DNA from 2 places in the Paraburkholderia sp. A1BS-2L genome. Region 1 is predicted to be linked to the other one. Evidence: riboswitches for the same ligand, from Rfam matches in the RefSeq annotation. Region 1 holds a riboswitch; the other holds the start of a gene.

Region 1 (9,659 bases):
ATTGCCCAAGGCCATTCTCATTCTGGTCGGCACCATTCCGGTCATCATCATCGGCACCATGTCGGGCGTGAAAAGCACGCCGGCGCTGCGCATCTCGGTGGCGCGCACGCTCGGCGCGACCAACGCGCAAATCTTCCGCAAGGTCGTGCTGCCCTCGGCCATGCCGGAAATCTTCACCGCGATGCGTGTGGGCATCGGCGTGGCGTGGACCTGTCTCGTGGCCGCGGAACTGATCGCGGCGAGCAGCGGGCTGGGTTGGCTCGTGCAGTTCGCAGGACAAGCCTTGCAGGTTGCCATCGTGATCGTCGGCATCGTGATCATCGGGTTGATCGGGTATGCCATGGAGCTGGCGATTCGCAAGATCGAAAACATAGTCGTTCCCTGGCGCGGACATAACTGATCGGGTCATCCGAGGAGACGAAAAATGAAAAAGATGCAATGGATCTTTGGCGTGAGCGCGGCCCTGCTTGCCAGCAGCTGCCTGGTGCCCGGCGCGGCTTACTCGCAGGGCAAGCCCGAAGTCATCATCGGCTACGAGGACAACGGCGCCGATCCGTACATGGTGTCGATGGCCGAGCATCTGTTCGAAAAGCATATGAACGCCAATGTCGAGTACAAGCTCTTCAGCTCGGGCCCGGCAGCCATGAGCGCGCTGGCGTCGAACAGCCTCACGTTCATGTGCGGGCTTGGCGTGCCGCCGCTCGTCACCGCCATCGCCCAGGGCTTGCCGATGGCCATCGTGTACAACCAGGAGCGCTATACCAATGCGGCCGGCATCGTGGTCAAGCCCGATAGCGGCATCCACGACGTGGCGGGGCTCAAAGGCAAGAAGATCGCGATCGTGGCCGGCTCGCAGGCTTCCTTCGAACTGGCGACCTTCCTGGCGCAAGCGCACGTGCCGTATGAGTCGGTCACGCAGGTCAACATGGCGCCGCCGCAGATGCGCACCTCGTGGGTGACCGGCGCGATCGACGCGGCGATCGTCTGGGATCCGGTCTTCAGCGCGCTGCGCGCAGCCGGCGGCAAGGCCATCAAGACCGACGGCGACCTGCCGCGCGAAGCTTCCAGCTACAACGTGTGCATCGCCAACGCGGAATGGGCGAAAGCGCATCCGGACCTGGTGACCGGCTTCGTCAAGGCGCTCGACGCGGGCTATCAGGTGACGATGAAGAATCGCGACCAGGCGATCGCCGAGATGGCGAAGGCCACCGGCGTGACCGTGCCGGTTGCGACGAGCGAGCTCGCCGGTTACGAGCTCTTTTCCGGTGCCGACCAGACCACGCCCAAGGTGATGGGCCTCGACGCCGGCGTCAAAACCTCCGCGACGTACCAGACGCTGGTGAATACCGCCAAGGTGCTCAACCAGATCGGGCGTATCCCGTCGGTGCCGGCGAACTTCGACGCGAACGTCGCGCCGCAGTATTCGAAAGCGTTGGCGCATTGACTCATTCGCGCATTGATCCATTGACGGTCTGACCGTCGAACAGGAGACGAACTTGAACATCGTCATCGATTCCCTGTACAAGACTTTCGGCGCCACCACGGCACTGGAAAACATCAATCTGCAGTTCCGGGGCGGCGAATTCATCACCGTGCTCGGCTCTTCCGGCTGCGGAAAGACGACCTTGCTGCACCTGCTCGCCGGTCTGACGTCGCCCTCGCGGGGCAACATCTATATCGATGGCGAGGTCAAGGAACAGCCCGGCGCCGACCGTGTCGTGGTGTTCCAGCAGGCCGGCTTGTTTCCGTGGCTCAGCGTGGAAGAAAACATCGAGTTCGGTCCTTCGCTGCACGGGGTTCCCAAAGAGCAACGGCGCAAGGATTCCGCGGAGATCCTGCGCATCATCGGCCTGGAATCGTTCGCCAAACATAAGCCCTACGAGTTGTCGGGCGGCATGCAGCAGCGCGTGGCGATCGCGCGGGCGCTCGTCATGAAGCCGAAGGTGCTGCTGATGGACGAGCCCTTCGGCGCACTCGATGCGCAGACGCGCCATTCCATGCAGACGTTCTTGACCGAGCTATGGGAGAAGCTTCATTGCACGATCGTGTTCATCACCCATGACATCGACGAAGCGATCTTTCTCGGCACGCGGCTCGTGGTGCTTTCGGCGCGTCCTGGGCGGGTGGCACTCGACGTGCCCATCGAGCTGGACCGCCCGCGCACGCCGGAGGTCGCGTTCGAGCCGCATTTTCTGGAATTGAAGAAGACGGCGATGGGCATTCTCGCGCATTGATTCTTGCGCATTGATGCATGCGCTCCCCGAGCGCGGCGGTCAACGGCCCATGAGCAGCGTGCCAGCGAAAAATCGCTTGCAAGCGCAATAACGGCCCGCTATCGTTGCGCTGTTCGACACGCTGCAGCGGGAGAGACCGTCACTGCGAAAGCACCTGACGGCGCCGACGGAGCAACCGCCCCGGAAACTCTCAGGCACAAGGACCCTGCAGCAAGAACATCTGGAGAGCGGCGCGAACGCGCCCACCGAAGGAGATTTCCGCGCCGGCGCGTCCAGCGCCGGCGCGGAAAGAAACTCTCAGGTACATGGACAGATGGGGCACAGGTGTCGGAAACGACAAGTGCTCAATCTAATCTGGACCATGTCATGTCACGAATCGCCATTATTGGCGCCGGGATTACCGGCGTCACGACCGCTTACGCCCTCGCCAAGCGCGGTTTTCGCGTTACCGTGCTCGAACGCCATCGCTATAGCGCGATGGAGACTTCGTTCGCGAACGGCGGCCAACTCTCCGCATGCAACGCCGAAGTCTGGAACAGCGCCGCCACCGTTCTCAAAGGCCTGCGCTGGATGCTCACGCGCGACGCGCCGCTGCTCGTAAACCCGCTGCCGGGCTGGCACAAATATTCGTGGATGGCCGAGTTCCTGCGGCAGATTCCGAACTATCGGGCAAACACGCTCGAAACCGTGCGCCTTGCCATCGCGGCCCGCGAACACCTGTTCGAGACCGCGCGCAAGGAGGGGATCGAATTCGACCTGGAACAGCGCGGCATCCTGCACATCTTCCGGGACCGCAAGAGCTTCGACGCTTCATCGAAGGTCAACGCCATCTTGACCGAAGGCGGTCTCGACCGCAGGCCGGTGACCGCAGCCGAGATCCGCCAGATCGAGCCCACGCTGGAGGGCGCGTTTTACGGCGGCTTCTTCACGCCCTCCGATTCGACCGGCGACATCCACAAGTTCACGCGCGGCCTGACGCAAGCGTGCGTGCGGCACGGCGTGGAGTTTCGCCACGACACGCAGATCACGGCGATCCGGCGCGATTCGGACGGTGTCTTTACGGTATCGGCGACGCAGCAGGGCGCCGCTCACCACGCGAGGTTCGAGCGCATCGTCGTTTGCGCGGGCGTCAACAGCCGCGCATTCGCGTCGATGCTGGGCGACCGCGTGAACGTGTATCCGGTGAAGGGCTATTCGATCACCGTATGCCTCGACGACGAGACGAGCCAGCGTGCGGCGCCATGGGTCAGCCTGCTCGACGAGAGCGCCAAGATCGTCACAAGCCGGCTGGGCGCCGAGCGCTTCCGCGTGGCCGGCACGGCCGAGATCAACGGCCTTAACCGGGACATTCGCGCCGACCGCGTCGCGCCGCTCGTCGAGTGGACGCGGCGCCTGTTCCCGCAGGTCAGCACCTCGCGCGTGATCCCGTGGGCCGGACTGCGGCCCATGTTGCCGAGCATGCTGCCGAAGGTCGGCCGGGGACGCATGCCGGGCGTGTTCTACAACACCGGGCACGGGCACCTCGGCTGGACGTTGTCGGCGGCAACGGCGGAGAACGTCGCCGCGCTGATCGAGGGCATGGCGGGCAGTGCCCAGGGCGTTCGCTTGGCGACCGCCTGAGCGTCGCGGCATCGTCGCTTGACTTGACCGCAGCACCTCATGGCCGCCCGCGCAAGCACGCGGGCGGCGCGGCTATTTGCGGCGCGCGGGCGGCTTTTCGTCCGCGTGCTGGTCCGCGTGTTCATGCACCCAGACTTCGTGCAGGTCCACCATGAAGGCCTGCAAAATCGAAGGTACGGCAGAGGCCCGGCGCGTCGCCGCGCAAAAGGGCGACTGCATGCCGAACTGCTCCGGGCCGATGCGCCGCATCTCGTCGCGCTCGACCCAGCGCGCCGCGTAGTGATTTGGAAGGAATCCTATATATGCGCCCGAGAGAATCAGGATCGCCTGCGCCTCGACGTTGTCGACGGTCGCCGCAGCCTTGCTCGCACTCAGCATCTTCAGGTCGTGCTGCTGCAGGTAGCCGCGCGCGGCGATGCGGCTCGTGGCAATGGCTTCGATCTGAATGCCGTTTTCCCGTGCCCCGGCAAAGAGCGGATTGCCCTTGCCGCAATAGAGCCCATCGGGCTCGAGATAGAGCTCGGTGTAGGCGAGCCCCGGCACGTGAATCGGGAAGTGGCCGATCGCGACGTGGAGCCGGCCGTCGAGCACGCGCTCTTCGAGTTCCGCCGGCGTGCCGACGTAGACGTCGACATGCACGTCGTCGCCCCGCGAGACGAACTTCTGCAAGGCCCGCGGCAGCGGCGAGGCGAGGTCCGTCACCGTGTTGTCGATGATGCCCAGATAGAGCCTGCCGGCGATATGTTGCTTGAGCGCGTCCGTGTCCATGCAGAACGCCTCGACGGCCACCTGCAGTCGCTGGGCCGCCTCATAGGTGGCAAGACCGTGCTCGGTCAGGCGGAAGCCGCCGCGGCCGCGCTCGCACAGCTTGAGACCGAGGCGCGTTTCCAGCGTGGTCATCTGCTCGCTGATGGTCGACTGGCTCACGTTCAGGGTCGCCTGGGCCGCGGAGAAGCCGCCGCAGCGCACGACATGCATGAAAACCCTGAGCAGTTTGAGATCGACGTCCTGCAGTTGCATCATTGCCCGCGTTCTCCATAATCGCTTGCTTCGGATATTCCGATATGAACATCTGATACCCGGGATTTTTGGTCAAAAATAATGCGCACATAGTGTCTCAAAGCGGCGGCCCGGCAGAAACCGGGTCGTTCACCGATTACTGACTGGATCAGCCAGCGGATCACACACGGAGACACTCATGCCGGGCAATACGTACGAAAGCGGACGGCTGGACTTGCCGTTCGTGGGACATTGCACTTTCGCGAAATCGCCGGTCTGCCTCGACTGGGACCGCATCGACGCCGATGTGGCAATTCTTGGCGCCCCCAACGACATGGGCACGCAATGGCGCTCGGGCGCGCGCTTCGGGCCGCGCAGCATCCGCGAGGCATCCACGCTGTTCTCGTTCGGCCATGCGGGCGCATACGACCACGAAGACGACGCGCTCTATCTGACGCGCGATCAAGTCCGCATGGTGGACGTAGGCGACGCCGACATTGTCCACACCGACATGGCGGCGAGCAACGCCAACATCGAAAGCGCCGTGCGCAAGATCCTCGCGAACGGCGCGATGCCCATCACGCTGGGCGGCGATCATTCGATTCACGCACCGGTGATTCAGGCGTTCGAGGGCCGCGGTCCCATCCACATCGTGCACTTCGACGCGCATCTGGATTTCGTCGACGAGCGCCATGGCGTGCGCTACGGGCACGGCAATCCGCTGCGGCGCGCCTCGGAAATGCAGCATATCAGCGGCATGACGCAACTCGGCATCCGCAACGTTTCTTCGTCGAACCGCAGCGACTACGATGCGGCGCGCGCAGCGGGCTCGGACATTCTGTCCGTGCGCGACGTGCGCCGGCTCGGCACGCAAGGCGTCCTCGAACGCATTCCCGAGGGCCGCGCCTACTACATCACGATCGACATCGACGGCTTCGATCCGTCCATCGCGCCGGGCACGGGCACGCCGAGCCACGGCGGCTTCACCTACTACGAGGTGCTCGAAATCATCCAGGGGCTGGCCCGCCGCAGTCACGGCAACGTCGTGGGCATGGACCTCGTCGAGGTGGCCCCGGCATACGATCCGGCGGGCGTCACGCCGATTCTCGCGGCGCAGTTGCTGCTGAATTCCATCGGCTTCATTTTTCACGCGCGCAGCCAGCGGCCGCGCTGAGGCCTCCCTGCGGATAGCGGCACCCAACGTCAACACGCGCGCAGCGAGGGCACGACGGCGCGCGAGATCAGGAGACAACCTTGGAATCCATCGTACGAAACTATCTGGAGCAGTTCGGCGTGCGCGAGGAGACGCGGCGCTTTCTCGAGCAGCCGCAGCGCATGCTGATCGGCGGGGCGTTCGTGGCGGGCGGCGCGGGCGAGATGCTCGACGTGGTCGAGCCCTCCACCGAAGGCGTCATCACGCAGATTCCGCTCGCCACGACCGGCGACCTCGATCGCGCGGTCGCTGCGGCACGCGCGCAGTTCGACTGCGGCGCCTGGCGGCGTCTGAAGCCGCTCGAACGCGAGCGCCTGCTGCACCGCCTCGCCGATCTCATCGAGGCCCACGCCGACGAGCTCGCCGAGATCGAGTCCATCGACGTCGGCAAGTCGGTCGCGAATGCGCGCGACGTGGACATCCAGGGCACCATCGACACCTGGCGCTATTTCGCGGGCTGGGCTTCCAAGCTGCACGGCCGCACCGTCGAGCCTTCGCTGCCCGGCCACTATCTGGCCTATACGCGCAAGGAGCCGGTGGGCGTGGTCGGCATCATCGTGCCGTGGAATTTTCCGCTGCAAACCCTGGCGTGGAAGCTGGCCGCGGCGCTCGCGGTGGGCTGCACGGCTGTGATCAAGCCCGCGGAGCTGACTTCGCTCTCGACCTTGCGCTTCGCGCAACTCGTGCAGGAAGCCGGCATTCCCGATGGCGTGGTGAACGTGGTGACCGGGCGCGGCACCGTGATCGGCGCGGCAATGGCGCGCCATCCCGGCATCGACAAAGTGACGTTCACCGGCTCCACGGCGGTGGGGCGCGGCGTCGGCAGCGCGGCGGTCGACGGCGTCAAGCGCGTCACGCTGGAGCTGGGCGGCAAGTCCCCGGTGCTCGTGCTCGACGACGCGGACATCGAGGCCGCCGCGCGCGCGGTGGCCAACGGCATGTTCTTCAACTCGGGGCAGGTGTGCGACGCGGGCAGCCGCCTCTACGTGCAGCGCGGCGTGCACGAGCGCTTTCTCGCCGCGCTGATCGACTACACGCGCACGCTCAAGATTGCGCCGGGCCTCGATCGCGATTGCTTCATCAGCCCGCTGGTTTCGGCGCAGCAAAAGGCGCGCGTGACGTCCTGGATCGAAACCGGCCGGCGCGAAGGAGCGGAACTGGTGTATGGCGGGCGCAACGTGGAAGGCTCGGGTTATTTCGTTCAGCCCACGATATTCGCGCATTGCCGACCGGACATGCGCATCGTGAAGGAAGAAATCTTCGGCCCCGTGCTCGTGAGCGCGCCGTTCGACGATGTGAACGAGGCGATTGCGCTCGCCAACGACACGCCCTATGGACTCGCCGCCGCGATCTATTCGCGGGATCTGAACCGCGTGCATGCGCTGGTGCCGAAGCTGCGCGCGGGCAGCGTCTACGTGAACGCGCACAGCACGATCGATCCGGCGATGCCGTTCGGCGGCTTCAAGGCGTCGGGCTTCGGCAAGGACCTCGGCGCCGAGCAGCTCGACTCGCTGATGGAGACGAAAGCCGTCTGGATCACGCTGAACGACGCGTAGGGCGGGGCCTCTCTCGCATCTTACCCAGGCTTATCTTTACGCAGCATCGTCCATTACGACATGGGGCACACGATGGAAGCACACGACAGAGTCGCAGCAACGATCGCAGCGCCAACGGCCGCCGCCGGCGAGCATGGCGCGATCGAGGGGCATTCGATCGATTTCATTCCGGAAACCGAGCGCACCGACCGGCTATCGCGCCAGGGACCGTTCTGGTTTCTCGGCAACTTCACGTTCTTCACCATGACGATTGGCTTCGTGGGGCCGAGCGTCGGACTGAGCGCGCTATGGACAACGGTCGCCGGCACGCTGGGCATCATGTTCGGTACCTTGTTCATGGCGTTTCACGGCTCGCAGGGCCCGCATCTGGGCCTGCCGCAAATGATCCAGTCGCGCGCGCAGTTCGGCTATCGCGGCGTGGTGCTCGTGCTGCTCGCCACGCTGTTCGTGTTCGCGGGCTTCAACATCGTGAACCTCGTGCTGATGATGCAGGGACTCAAGGCGCTGTTCGGCTGGGATCCGCTCAAGGTTGCGCTCGTCGTCACCGTGCCTGCGGCAATTCTGGCGATTCTTGGGCACGACTGGATGCATCGCAGCTTCAAATGGGCGCTGTATCTCTCGCTGCCGCTGTATGGCCTCGTCACCCTGGCGGTGCTCATGCACTGGGTGCCCGATCTGCCGCTGCCGGCAGCGCTGCCCGGCACGCCGCCGCCCGCGCCGCTCGGCTTCACCTTGACCGGCTTCATCACGCAGTTTGCCGCCGCCGCGAGCTACAACATCGCCTATGCGCCCTATGTGTCCGACTATTCGCGCTATCTGCCGAAGAACACGCCGAGCGGCCGGCTGATCGCCGCGGTGTTCCTCGGAGCGTCGCTCTCGGGGGCGTGGATGATCGCGGTGGGCGGCTGGCTCGGCGACCACCTGCACGCCACCGACGTGCTGGTGGCGCTCAACCAGGTGGGCAGCGATCTGTCGCCGCGACTCGGCAGCGTGGTGGTGGCGATCACGATCGTGGCGTTCCTTCCCGTGATAGCGATGAACATTTACAGCGCGAAACTCACGGCGATCACGGGCCTCGATTCGTTCAGGAAGATCGAGCCTACGCCCCGGGTGCGCGTACTGGCGATTCTCTTTGTCGTGGTGCTGCAGCTCGGGGTCGCACTCAGCATCTATACGTCGGGCAAGGGGCTCTCGGTCCTGAACATCTATCTCGTCGTGATGCTTTACTTCCTCGTGCCGTGGACGGCCGTCAACCTCACCGACTACTTCTTCGTGCGCAAGGGCCGCTACGCGATCCCGCACTTCTTCCTGCCGCAGGACAACATCTACGGCATGTGGGGCGCGCGCGGCCTGATGTCGTATGCCATTGGCTTCGCCGCAATGGTCCCGTTCTTCTGCATCTTCGACGGCGCCAACGAAGTCTATGTCGGCCCGTTCGCGCGAGCGATGGGAAGCGTGGACCTCGCGTGGCTGGTCGGTCTGTTCGTCTCGGGCATCGCGTACTACGTGCTGAGCCGCTCGCTCGATCTGCGCCGCGAGGACGCGCTGATCTCGCACATCGAAAAGACCATGCCTCAGTACACCACGGGCGAGCAGCGCTTCTGAGCGTGATATCGTCAGGATAACGAATCAGGAATTCATCATGGAAAGCCGGGAATACGACTACATCATCGTGGGTGCGGGATCGGCGGGCTGCGTGCTGGCCAACCGCCTCACCGAGAATCCGTCCGTGAGCGTACTGGTGCTCGAATACGGCGGCAGCGACCGCAGCATCATCATCCAGATGCCGAGCGCGTTTTCGATGCCGATGAACACGCGCAAGTTCAACTGGAAATACCAGACCGCGCCGGAGCCGCATCTGAACGGACGCCAACTGCACTGTCCGCGGGGCAAGGTGCTGGGCGGATCGTCGTCGATCAACGGCCTTGTCTATATTCGCGGCCATGCGTACGACTTCGACGAATGGGAGGAACTGGGCGCGCGCGGCTGGGGCTACCGCAACTGCCTGCCGTACTTTCGCCGCGCCGAGAATTACAA
Region 2 (9,659 bases), on a different replicon from region 1:
GACGCCGCGATCGTCCCGGACTTAGACGCCCTGCTCTCGCTCGACGCCATCGAATGCGTAGTGATCGCCACGCCCAACGACACGCACTACGAGCTCGCGCGCCGCACGCTGGAGCGCGGCAAGCATGTGCTCGTCGACAAGCCGGTCACGCTCAGCGCTGAAGAGGCGCGCACGCTCGCGGCCATCGCGAAGCAGCGTGGCCTCGTGTTCGCGCCGTTCCACAACCGCCGCTGGGACGGCGACTTCCTCACCGTGCGCGAGCTGCTCGCGAACGGCGCGCTGGGGCGCGTCACGCACTTCGAATCGCATTTCGACCGCTTCCGCCCGCAGGTGCGCCAGCGCTGGCGCGAGGACGCCACGCGCGGCGGCGGCCTGCTCTACGACCTCGGGCCGCATCTGATCGACCAGGCGCTCGCGCTGTTCGGTGCGCCCGAGGCAGTCACGGCGTTCGTCCACGCGCGCCGCGACAATGCCAGCGCGCCCGACTACGCGCATCTCGTGCTGCGCTACCCCGGCCATGACGCCGTGCTCCACGCGAGCGCGCTGGCCGCGTTCGCGCCGCGCTTCGTGATTCATGGCACGCGCGGCAGCTACCTGAAGAACGGGCTCGATACGCAGGAAGATCAATTGAAGGCGGGGCTGCGTCCGGGCCAGCCCGGTTTCGGCGAAGGCAACGAAGCGGGCCGCCTGCACACACTGGCCGACGATGGCACGGAAGCCGAGCGCACCGCGCCCAACGCCGCCGGCAATTACGCCGATCTCTATCGCGCGCTCGCGGCCGCGATCCGCGATGGCGAGCCATTCCCGGTGAGCCCGCAGGATGCCATTGACGTGATGAGCATCATCGAGATCGCCACGCAAAGCGCTGCCGAAGGCCGCACGATTGCGTTCACGCGTGCAGCTTGAGCCGCCCGCCTCGCAGCTTGCATTTCACCGACGCGGCTGAAAGGTCTGAACAAATCGTTACAAGTGCGCGCCGCACCCGGGTCATCGGGCGGCGCGCGCGGCACGTTTGCGGACGTACGACGCAAAAAAATGCAGCAACGACGACGAGAAGCTGCAAACAAGGAGAGTCTCAATGACCCGTTTGAACCGTGCCATCCGCTACGCCGCCGCCGGCGCGCTCATCTCGACGCTCGCTGCGTGCGTGGTCAACCAGTCCGCCCCGCGCCCCACCGTGGTGGTGGCCCCGAATCCCGGCCCGAGCCCGCATGATGTGGCCGTGGAGCGCCTGCATCAGATCGACGGACGCCTCGACAATCTGGGCCGCCGCATCGATATGCGCGTGAATCAGGGCTACTATCCGCCGCCCCAGGGGGCTGCGCTCCATCACCGCCTCGACACGATCCGCGGCGAAGCGCACGACATGGCCAGCCAGCACGGCGGCGGCATCTCCGCCGACGAGCAACACGTGCTGAACCAGGAGCTGGATACGGCGGCGCGCGCGATCGGTGAGTAACCCGGCACCTCAGGCGACGCGCTGTGCAGCCAGCCGCGCGCCGCCTGCCCCGATTTTTTCCGCATTGACACACCGCCCAAGCGTCGCGCACAATCGCTGCGCGCGCCGGGAGAGCGCGCCGTTTGTCGCACCCTGCCATCGAGCGGGTGCAATGCGCGGCGCCGCCGAAGGGGCAACCCACAAACTCTCAGGCAAAAGGACCGTGCGCGCCGGACCTTCGAATCGCCCGCTCGCCTTCCAGCGCAGCGCGTGAATTTCGAATCCGCAACTCTGGAGAGCGGCAGTAGAACGGCGGCGGAGGATCGTAACTCCTGGCGTTCAGGCTGCCCACCGAAGGGGCGCGCGCCATCGAGCACCATCAAGCACGGCGCAATCTCTCAGGTATCGAGGACAGAGGGGCCATGCAAGAACCGACCCCAGGCATTGGGCCTGTGGCGTTTCCTGCATGGCCTTTTTCGTTTTCGCGCGATTTTTCGTGACCGCCTGAGGCCCCATGACCGAACTCAAACGCACCCCGCTGAACGACTCGCATCGCGCGCTCAATGCCCGCATGGTCGACTTCGGCGGCTGGGACATGCCCGTCAACTACGGCTCGCAGATCGACGAGCATCGCGCCGTGCGCACCGATGCCGGCATGTTCGACGTCTCGCACATGTGCGTCGTCGACTTCTCGGGCGCGAAGACGCGCGAGTTCTTCGCCCGCGCGCTCGCCAACAACGTGGCCAAGCTCGTCACGCCGGGCAAGGCGCTCTACTCGTGCATGCTGAACCCCGAAGGCGGCGTGATCGACGACCTGATCGTCTATTACTTTGCTGAAGATACGTTCCGCACCGTGGTCAACGCGGGCACCGCCGAAAAAGACATCGCCTGGTTCGAGAAGCTCAACGCCGAAGGCGGCTTCGGCCTCACCGTCACGCCGCGCCGCGATCTCGCGATCGTCGCCGTGCAGGGCCCGAACGCACGCGAAAAGGTCTGGCAAGTCGCGCCCGCCTCGCGCAGCGCCACCGAACTGCTCAAGCCCTTCAACGCCGCGAAGATCGAAGCCTCGCCGTTCGGCGAATTGATGATCGCTCGCACCGGTTACACCGGTGAGGACGGCTTCGAAGTCGTGCTGCCCGCCGCCGCCGTAGGCGAGTTCTGGGATGCCCTGCAGCGCCAGGGCGTGAAGCCCTGCGGCCTCGGCGCGCGCGACACGCTGCGCCTCGAAGCGGGCATGAATCTCTACGGCCAGGACATGGACGACACCGTCTCGCCGCTCGACGCGGGCCTTGCCTGGACCGTCGACATGAAGGAGCCGCGCGACTTCGTCGGCCGCCCCGTGCTCGAAGCCAACGGCTCGCGCATGGCCTTCGTCGGCCTGATCCTGCAAAAGGAAAACGGCAAGGCCGGCGGTGTGCTGCGCGCGCACCAGAAAGTCGTCACGCCGCAGGGCGAAGGTGAAATCACGAGCGGCACCTTCTCGCCGACGATGCAGGAATCGATCGCCTTCGCGCGCGTGCCCCAGGGCGTGCAGCCGGGCGACGTCGTGCAGGTGTTGATCCGCGATAAGGCCCTGCCCGCAAGCGTGGTAAAACTGCCCTTCGTGCGCAACGGCAAGGTGCTCGCCGCTTGAGCCAAGGCGATCCGCGAGGATCCGCGCCACGCACGCCCCCCCTCTTTCAAGCCATAACGAACCACGCACTGGAGCAACCATGAGCATCCCGGCCGATCTGAAATACACCGAATCGCACGAATGGATCCGCACCGAAGCCGACGGCACGCTGACCGTCGGCATCACCGACCACGCGCAGGAAGCCCTCGGCGACATCGTCTTCCTCGAACTGCCTGATGCGGGCCGCGCCGTCACCGCCGGCGACGCGGTTGCCGTGATCGAGTCGGTCAAGGCCGCCTCGGACATCTACGCACCGGTCGCGGGTGAGATCATCGAATCGAACTCGGCGCTGGTCGACACCCCGGACCAGGTGAACGGCGCCCCGTACGAGTCATGGCTCTTCAAGATCAAGCCGGCCGCCGACGCCAAGCTCGACGCGCTGATCGACGCTGCTGCGTACGAAAAGGCCATCGGCGCCTGATCGGCCATTCAGCAGGCAACCCTGTCTTAACCGTAACGGCGCGGACGGCGCGCACTTCAACCCGCGCCGCCCGTGCCGGTAGTAAAACCCGGAACCCCCATGAAGCTCGAACACCCGGATCGTCTGATGAACTCCCCGCTCTCGCTTGCTGCGCTCGAAGCGCATGACGCTTTCGCCGCCCGCCACATCGGCCCCGATTCGGCCGACCAGCAGGCGATGCTCGACGCGCTCGGCTTCGCCTCGCGCGACGCGCTGATCGATGCGGTGATTCCGGCGAAGATCCGCCGCAACGAGACGCTGCCGCTCGGGCCGTTCTCGCAGCCGCGCTCGGAAGCCGAAGCGCTTGCCGCGCTGCGCGCGCTCGCGGACAAGAACCAGGTGTTCCGCTCCTATATCGGGCAGGGCTACTACGACACGCACACGCCGGCCGTGATCCTGCGCAACGTGCTCGAAAACCCGGCCTGGTACACGGCCTACACGCCGTACCAGCCGGAAATCTCGCAGGGCCGCCTCGAAGCCCTGCTGAACTTCCAGCAAATGATCGTCGACTTGACGGGCCTCGCGATCTCGAACGCGTCGCTGCTCGACGAGGCCACCGCCGCCGCCGAAGCGATGACGCTCGTGCAGCGCGTGGGCAAGTCGAAGTCGAACGTGTTCTTCGTCGCCGACGACGTGCTGCCGCAAACCATCGAAGTGGTGAAGACGCGTGCGAAGCCGATCGGCGTCGAGGTGAAGGTCGGTCCCGCCGCCGAGGCGGCGCAAGCAGGCGCGTTCGGCGTGCTGCTCCAGTATCCTGGCGTGAACGGCGATGTGCGCGACTACCGCGAACTCGCCGCCGCCGTCCACGCAGCCGGCGGCTCGGTCATCGCCGCCGCCGACCTGCTCGCGCTCACCGTGCTCGCGCCGCCGGGCGAATGGGGCGCCGATGTGGCCGTGGGCAACTCGCAGCGCTTTGGCGTGCCGATGGGCTTCGGCGGCCCGCACGCGGCCTATCTCGCGGTGAAGGACGAATTCAAGCGCCAGATGCCGGGCCGTCTCGTCGGCGTGACCGTCGACGCCCAGGGCAACCCGGCGCTGCGCCTCGCGCTGCAAACGCGCGAGCAACACATTCGCCGTGAAAAGGCCACTTCGAACGTCTGCACGGCGCAGGCCCTGCTCGCGATCATGGCGAGCATGTACGCGGTCTATCACGGCCCGCAGGGCCTCAAACGCATCGCGCAGCGCGTGAACCGCGTCGCGGCCATTCTGGCGGCGGGTGCCAAGCAACTGGGCTACACGCTCGTGAACGAATCGTTCTTCGACACGCTCACGTTCGAAGCAGGCGCGCGCACCCAGGCGCTGCACGACGCGGCGCTCGCGCGCGGCATGAACCTGCGCCGCGTGAGCGAGACGCGCGTGGGCATTTCCGTCGACGAAACCACCACGCGCGGCGATCTGGCCGATCTGCTCGCCGTGTTCGCGCAAGCCGCGTTCGCAAACGAAGCGCCCTCGGTCGATGCGCTCGACGCACAACTCGCGGCGCAGGAAGCGGCCACGTTCCCGGCCGCGCTCGTGCGCGAGAGCACGTACCTCACGCATCCGATCTTCAACTGCCATCATTCGGAAACGGAAATGCTGCGCTATTTGCGCAGCCTCGCCGATAAGGACCTCGCGCTCGACCGCTCGATGATCCCGCTCGGCTCGTGCACGATGAAGCTCAACGCCACCTCGGAGATGCTGCCGGTCACGTGGCCCGAGTTCGGCCGCATCCACCCGTTCGCGCCCACCGAGCAGACCGTCGGCTATCGCGAGATGGTCGATCAGCTCGAGCAGATGCTGGTGGCGGCCACGGGCTACGCCGCCGTCTCGCTGCAGCCGAACGCAGGCTCGCAGGGCGAGTACGCGGGCCTGCTCATCATCCACGCGTACCACGCTTCGCGCGGCGAAGGCCATCGCAACGTCTGCCTGATTCCCGCTTCGGCGCACGGCACCAATCCGGCTTCGGCGCAGATGGCCGGCATGCAGGTCGTGGTGGTCGCGTGCGACGCCCAGGGCAACATCGATCTCGCCGACCTCAAGGCCAAGGCCGAACAGCACGCTGCGAAGCTCGCGGCGATCATGATCACGTATCCGTCGACGCACGGCGTGTTCGAAGGCAACGTGCGCGAAGTCTGCGAGATCGTGCACGCGCACGGCGGCCAGGTCTACGTGGACGGCGCGAACATGAACGCGATGGTGGGCCTCGCGGCCCCCGGCCAGTTCGGCGGCGACGTCTCGCACCTGAACCTGCACAAGACCTTCTGCATTCCGCACGGCGGCGGCGGACCCGGCGTCGGTCCAGTGGCGGTGGGCGCGCACCTCGCGCAATTCCTGCCGAACCAGCTTTCCTCGGGCTACAAGCGCTCGACCGACCAGGGCAACGGCATCGGCGCGGTGAGCGCGGCGCCCTACGGCTCGGCCTCGATCCTGCCGATCTCGTGGATGTACATCGCGATGATGGGCGCGACCAACCTCACCGCCGCAACGGAAATGGCGATCCTCAACGCGAACTACGTCGCGAAGAAGCTCGCGCCGCACTATCCGGTGCTCTACAGCGGCCCGGGCGGCCTGGTCGCGCACGAGTGCATTCTCGATCTGCGCCCCGTCAAGGATTCGAGCGGCATCACCGTGGACGACGTCGCCAAGCGCCTGATGGACTACGGCTTCCACGCGCCCACCATGAGCTTCCCGGTGCCGGGCACGCTGATGGTCGAGCCGACCGAGTCGGAGTCGAAGGAAGAGCTCGACCGCTTCATCGACGCCATGGTTGCAATCCGCGAGGAAATCCGCGCCGTGGAAGAGGGCCGCGCGGACAAGGAAGACAACCCGCTGCGTCACGCGCCGCATACGGCAGCGGTCGTGGTCGCCAACGAGTGGCAGCACGGCTACTCGCGCGAGCAGGCAGCCTATCCGGTGGCGTCGCTCGTCGCGCGCAAGTACTGGCCGCCGGTTGGCCGCGCCGACAACGTCTACGGCGACCGCAACCTGTTCTGCTCGTGCGTGCCGATCAGCGAATATGCGAGCGAAAACGCCGGCCAGGGCGAATAAAACGCGCCCGATCGCTCAGTCAATGCAACACCAGCAGCCGCCGCACGCTCCGCGAGGAGCCGCGGCGGTTTTTGCTCGCCGCACATTTGCCCCCGCAAACTCGCGCCAAACCGTTAACATCACACACCTGTCAGCCTTGAACCAGGGAGTCGCGCATGGCGCGGAAGGTGGGAACGGCCTTGACCGGGCATGCCCCGGCGGCAACACAAGCCACGCGGGCCACGAACGGTGCATCGGGCCGACACGCGCGGGCATTCGTCACGGCCTGGCTGTTCGGCATGGGACTTGCTGGTCCGGGCGCCGCGAATCTCGCCCATGCGGCCATGAACTTCTGCGCGGCGCCCGCGCTGCAGACGAGCGAGCGCACCAACGCCGATCCGGGCGTGAAAGCGCTCGTGGCGGAGGTGCAGGCGCACGTGAACGACGTGCCGCATCCGCTGGCACGGCTGCACACGGAAGGCACACTCCCGCACGAGGGCATCTACGACCAGAGCGTGGAGGCCGAGAAGGAACTCGACCTGATGCGCAACGCGGCGCTCGCCTGGCGCGCCACGAGCGACGACCGCTACCTGAAACTCGTCGACCGCTTTCTGTTCGCGTGGGTCACGACCTATCAGCCGAGCTTCAACCCCATCGACGAAACGCACTTCGACGGGCTGATTCTCGCCTACGACATGACCGCGAGCGCGCTGCCCGTGAAAACGCGCAATGCCACCATGGTGTTCCTGAACAAATTCGTGAACGGCTACATCAAGCAGGTGGACGAGCAGCCGCGCCCGCTCACGGGCACGTTCGCGAACAACTGGCAAAGCCACCGGGTCAAACTGATAGCGATGGCGGCGTTCACGCTCGACAACCGCAAGCTGATTGCGGCGGCGCAGCGGCTGTTCATCGAGCAGATTGGCAACAACGTCGCGCCCGACGGCGCGACGCTCGATTTCACGGAGCGCGATGCGCTGCACTACGTGACCTACGACCTGGAGCCGCTGGTGGCCGCCGCGCTCGCCGCGCGCCGGCACAACCGCAATTGGCTGCCCGAGCGTGGAACCAACGGCGCGACGCTCGCGAGCGCGCTGAACTGGCTCACGCCCTATGCGATGGGCGAGAAGACCCACGAGGAATTCGTACGTTCGAGCGTGCCGTTCGACGCCAGGCGCCGCGAAGCCGGGTTGCCCGGTTACACCGGCGCATGGGATCCGAAGAACGCCGCCGAGCTGTATCACCTGGCCGCCCGACTGGACGGCCGCTATACGCCAATCGCGCTGCGTCTCGCGCCCACGCCGCCGGCGTGGCTGGCCGTCTGTCTGCCGTTGCCGGCGCGCTGACAAGCGCGCCGTGGTGGCGGTGGGTGCGGCGGGCAGCGAGATCAGGCGTGCGCGGCACTCATTGAAACCGACTAGACGAAGCAGGAGCAGTACCCATGGCAGTAAGCGTTTTCGATCTCTTCAAAATCGGCATCGGGCCGTCGAGTTCGCACACCGTAGGGCCGATGCGCGCGGCGCTGATGTTCGCGGAAGGACTCGAGCGCGACGGACTGCTCGCGTCCACCGCCTCCGTGAAGGTCGAGCTGTACGGCTCGCTCGGCGCGACCGGCAAGGGCCACGGCACCGACCGCGGCGTGATGCTCGGCCTGATGGGCGACGCGCCCGACACCGTCAACCCCGATACCATCTCCGAGCGCCTCGAAACCGTGCGCGTCTCGCGCCAGCTCGCGCTGCTCGGCAGCCACGTCGTCCCGTTCGTGCAGAAGGAGCACATCGCCTTTTATCGCCAGGCGCTGCCCGAGCATCCGAACGGCATGAAGCTGCGCGCGCTCGACGCGAGCGGCGCGACGCTGCGCGAGAGCACCTATCTCTCCGTGGGCGGCGGCTTCGTGGTCACCGCGGGCGCGGCCAACACCAAAGTGCTGGCCGCCGCGCAGCAACTGCCGCATCCGTTCGGCACGGGCGCCGAAATGCTCGCGATGTGCCAATCGACGGGCAAGAGCATCGCGCAGCTGATGCTCGACAACGAACGCATCTGGCATAGCGACGCGGAAATCCGCTCGGGCCTGCTGCGCATCTGGGACGTGATGCAATCGTGCGTGTCGCGCGGCTGCGGCATCAACAACCCCGACGCCGACGGCACGCTGCCCGGCCCGTTCCAGGTGAAGCGGCGCGCCGCGCAGCTCTACAAGGCGCTCACCGGCAACCCCGAGCGCGCGCTGCAAGACCCGCTCTCGATGATCGACTGGATCAACCTCTACGCGATCGCCGTGAACGAGGAAAACGCCGCCGGCGGACGCGTCGTGACCGCGCCCACCAATGGCGCGGCAGGCATCATTCCCGCCGTGCTCCACTACTACGTGCGCTTCACGCCCGGCGCCAACGAGCAAGGCGTGATCGACTTCCTGCTCACGGCCGCGGCCATCGGGATTCTGTACAAGCTCAACGCGTCGATCTCGGGCGCGGAAGTCGGCTGCCAGGGCGAAGTGGGCGTGGCCTGCTCGATGGCCGCGGGCGCGCTGGCCGCTGTGCTCGGCGGCACGCCCAAGCAGGTGGAGAACGCCGCCGAAATCGGCATGGAGCACAACCTCGGCCTCACCTGCGACCCGGTGGGCGGCATGGTGCAGATTCCCTGCATCGAGCGCAACGCGATGGCCTCGGTGAAAGCCGTGAACGCCGCGCGCATGGCGCTGCGCGGCGACGGCGCGCACTACGTCTCGCTCGACTCCGTCATCAAGACGATGCGCGAGACCGGCGCCGACATGAAGACGAAGTACAAGGAAACGTCGCGCGGCGGGCTCGCGGTGAACATCGTCGAGTGCTGATGCGCGGGCTTCCGGCGCAATTCAAACTTGATTCGGACGTATTCACATCACGAACGAAGGAAACTTGATCATCATGCAGATGCAGCAGCCGGACGATTCAGCCCGCGTTTCCGATTCCGCGACCGTCACCGGGGCGCGCCTCGTCGTGGACGCGCTCGTCGCCAACGGTGTCGAGCGCGTGTTCTGCGTGCCCGGCGAGAGCTACCTCGCCGTGCTCGATGCACTCGCCGACGAAACCGCGCGCATCGACACC

Evidence for each region. Region 1 has a riboswitch for glycine ahead of P5W98_RS15490 (D-amino acid dehydrogenase). Riboswitches for the same ligand answer to the same signal wherever they lie in the genome.
Region 2: linked by a shared signal. The riboswitch ahead of gcvT (glycine cleavage system aminomethyltransferase GcvT) and the one ahead of P5W98_RS15490 (D-amino acid dehydrogenase) in region 1 are both predicted to bind glycine.

The regions. Positions count from the first base shown of each region.
Region 1 is NZ_CP120429.1:153,458-163,116, forward strand. Features, by position in the region: gene P5W98_RS15475 (ABC transporter permease) at 1-400, shown strand, start outside; gene P5W98_RS15480 (taurine ABC transporter substrate-binding protein) at 425-1,444, shown strand; gene P5W98_RS15485 (ABC transporter ATP-binding protein) at 1,497-2,234, shown strand; glycine riboswitch at 2,351-2,450, shown strand; gene P5W98_RS15490 (D-amino acid dehydrogenase) at 2,601-3,854, shown strand; gene P5W98_RS15495 (LysR family transcriptional regulator) at 3,927-4,877, opposite strand; gene speB (agmatinase) at 5,053-6,027, shown strand; gene P5W98_RS15505 (aldehyde dehydrogenase family protein) at 6,108-7,622, shown strand; gene P5W98_RS15510 (purine-cytosine permease family protein) at 7,695-9,227, shown strand; gene betA (choline dehydrogenase) at 9,265-9,659, shown strand, end outside.
Region 2 is NZ_CP120428.1:3,132,073-3,141,731, forward strand. Features, by position in the region: gene P5W98_RS14335 (oxidoreductase) at 1-906, shown strand, start outside; gene P5W98_RS14340 (hypothetical protein) at 1,088-1,459, shown strand; glycine riboswitch at 1,556-1,671, shown strand; glycine riboswitch at 1,720-1,863, shown strand; gene gcvT (glycine cleavage system aminomethyltransferase GcvT) at 1,953-3,071, shown strand; gene gcvH (glycine cleavage system protein GcvH) at 3,151-3,531, shown strand; gene gcvP (aminomethyl-transferring glycine dehydrogenase) at 3,631-6,597, shown strand; gene P5W98_RS14360 (alginate lyase family protein) at 6,876-7,922, shown strand; gene P5W98_RS14365 (L-serine ammonia-lyase) at 8,018-9,406, shown strand; gene P5W98_RS14370 (thiamine pyrophosphate-binding protein) at 9,486-9,659, shown strand, end outside.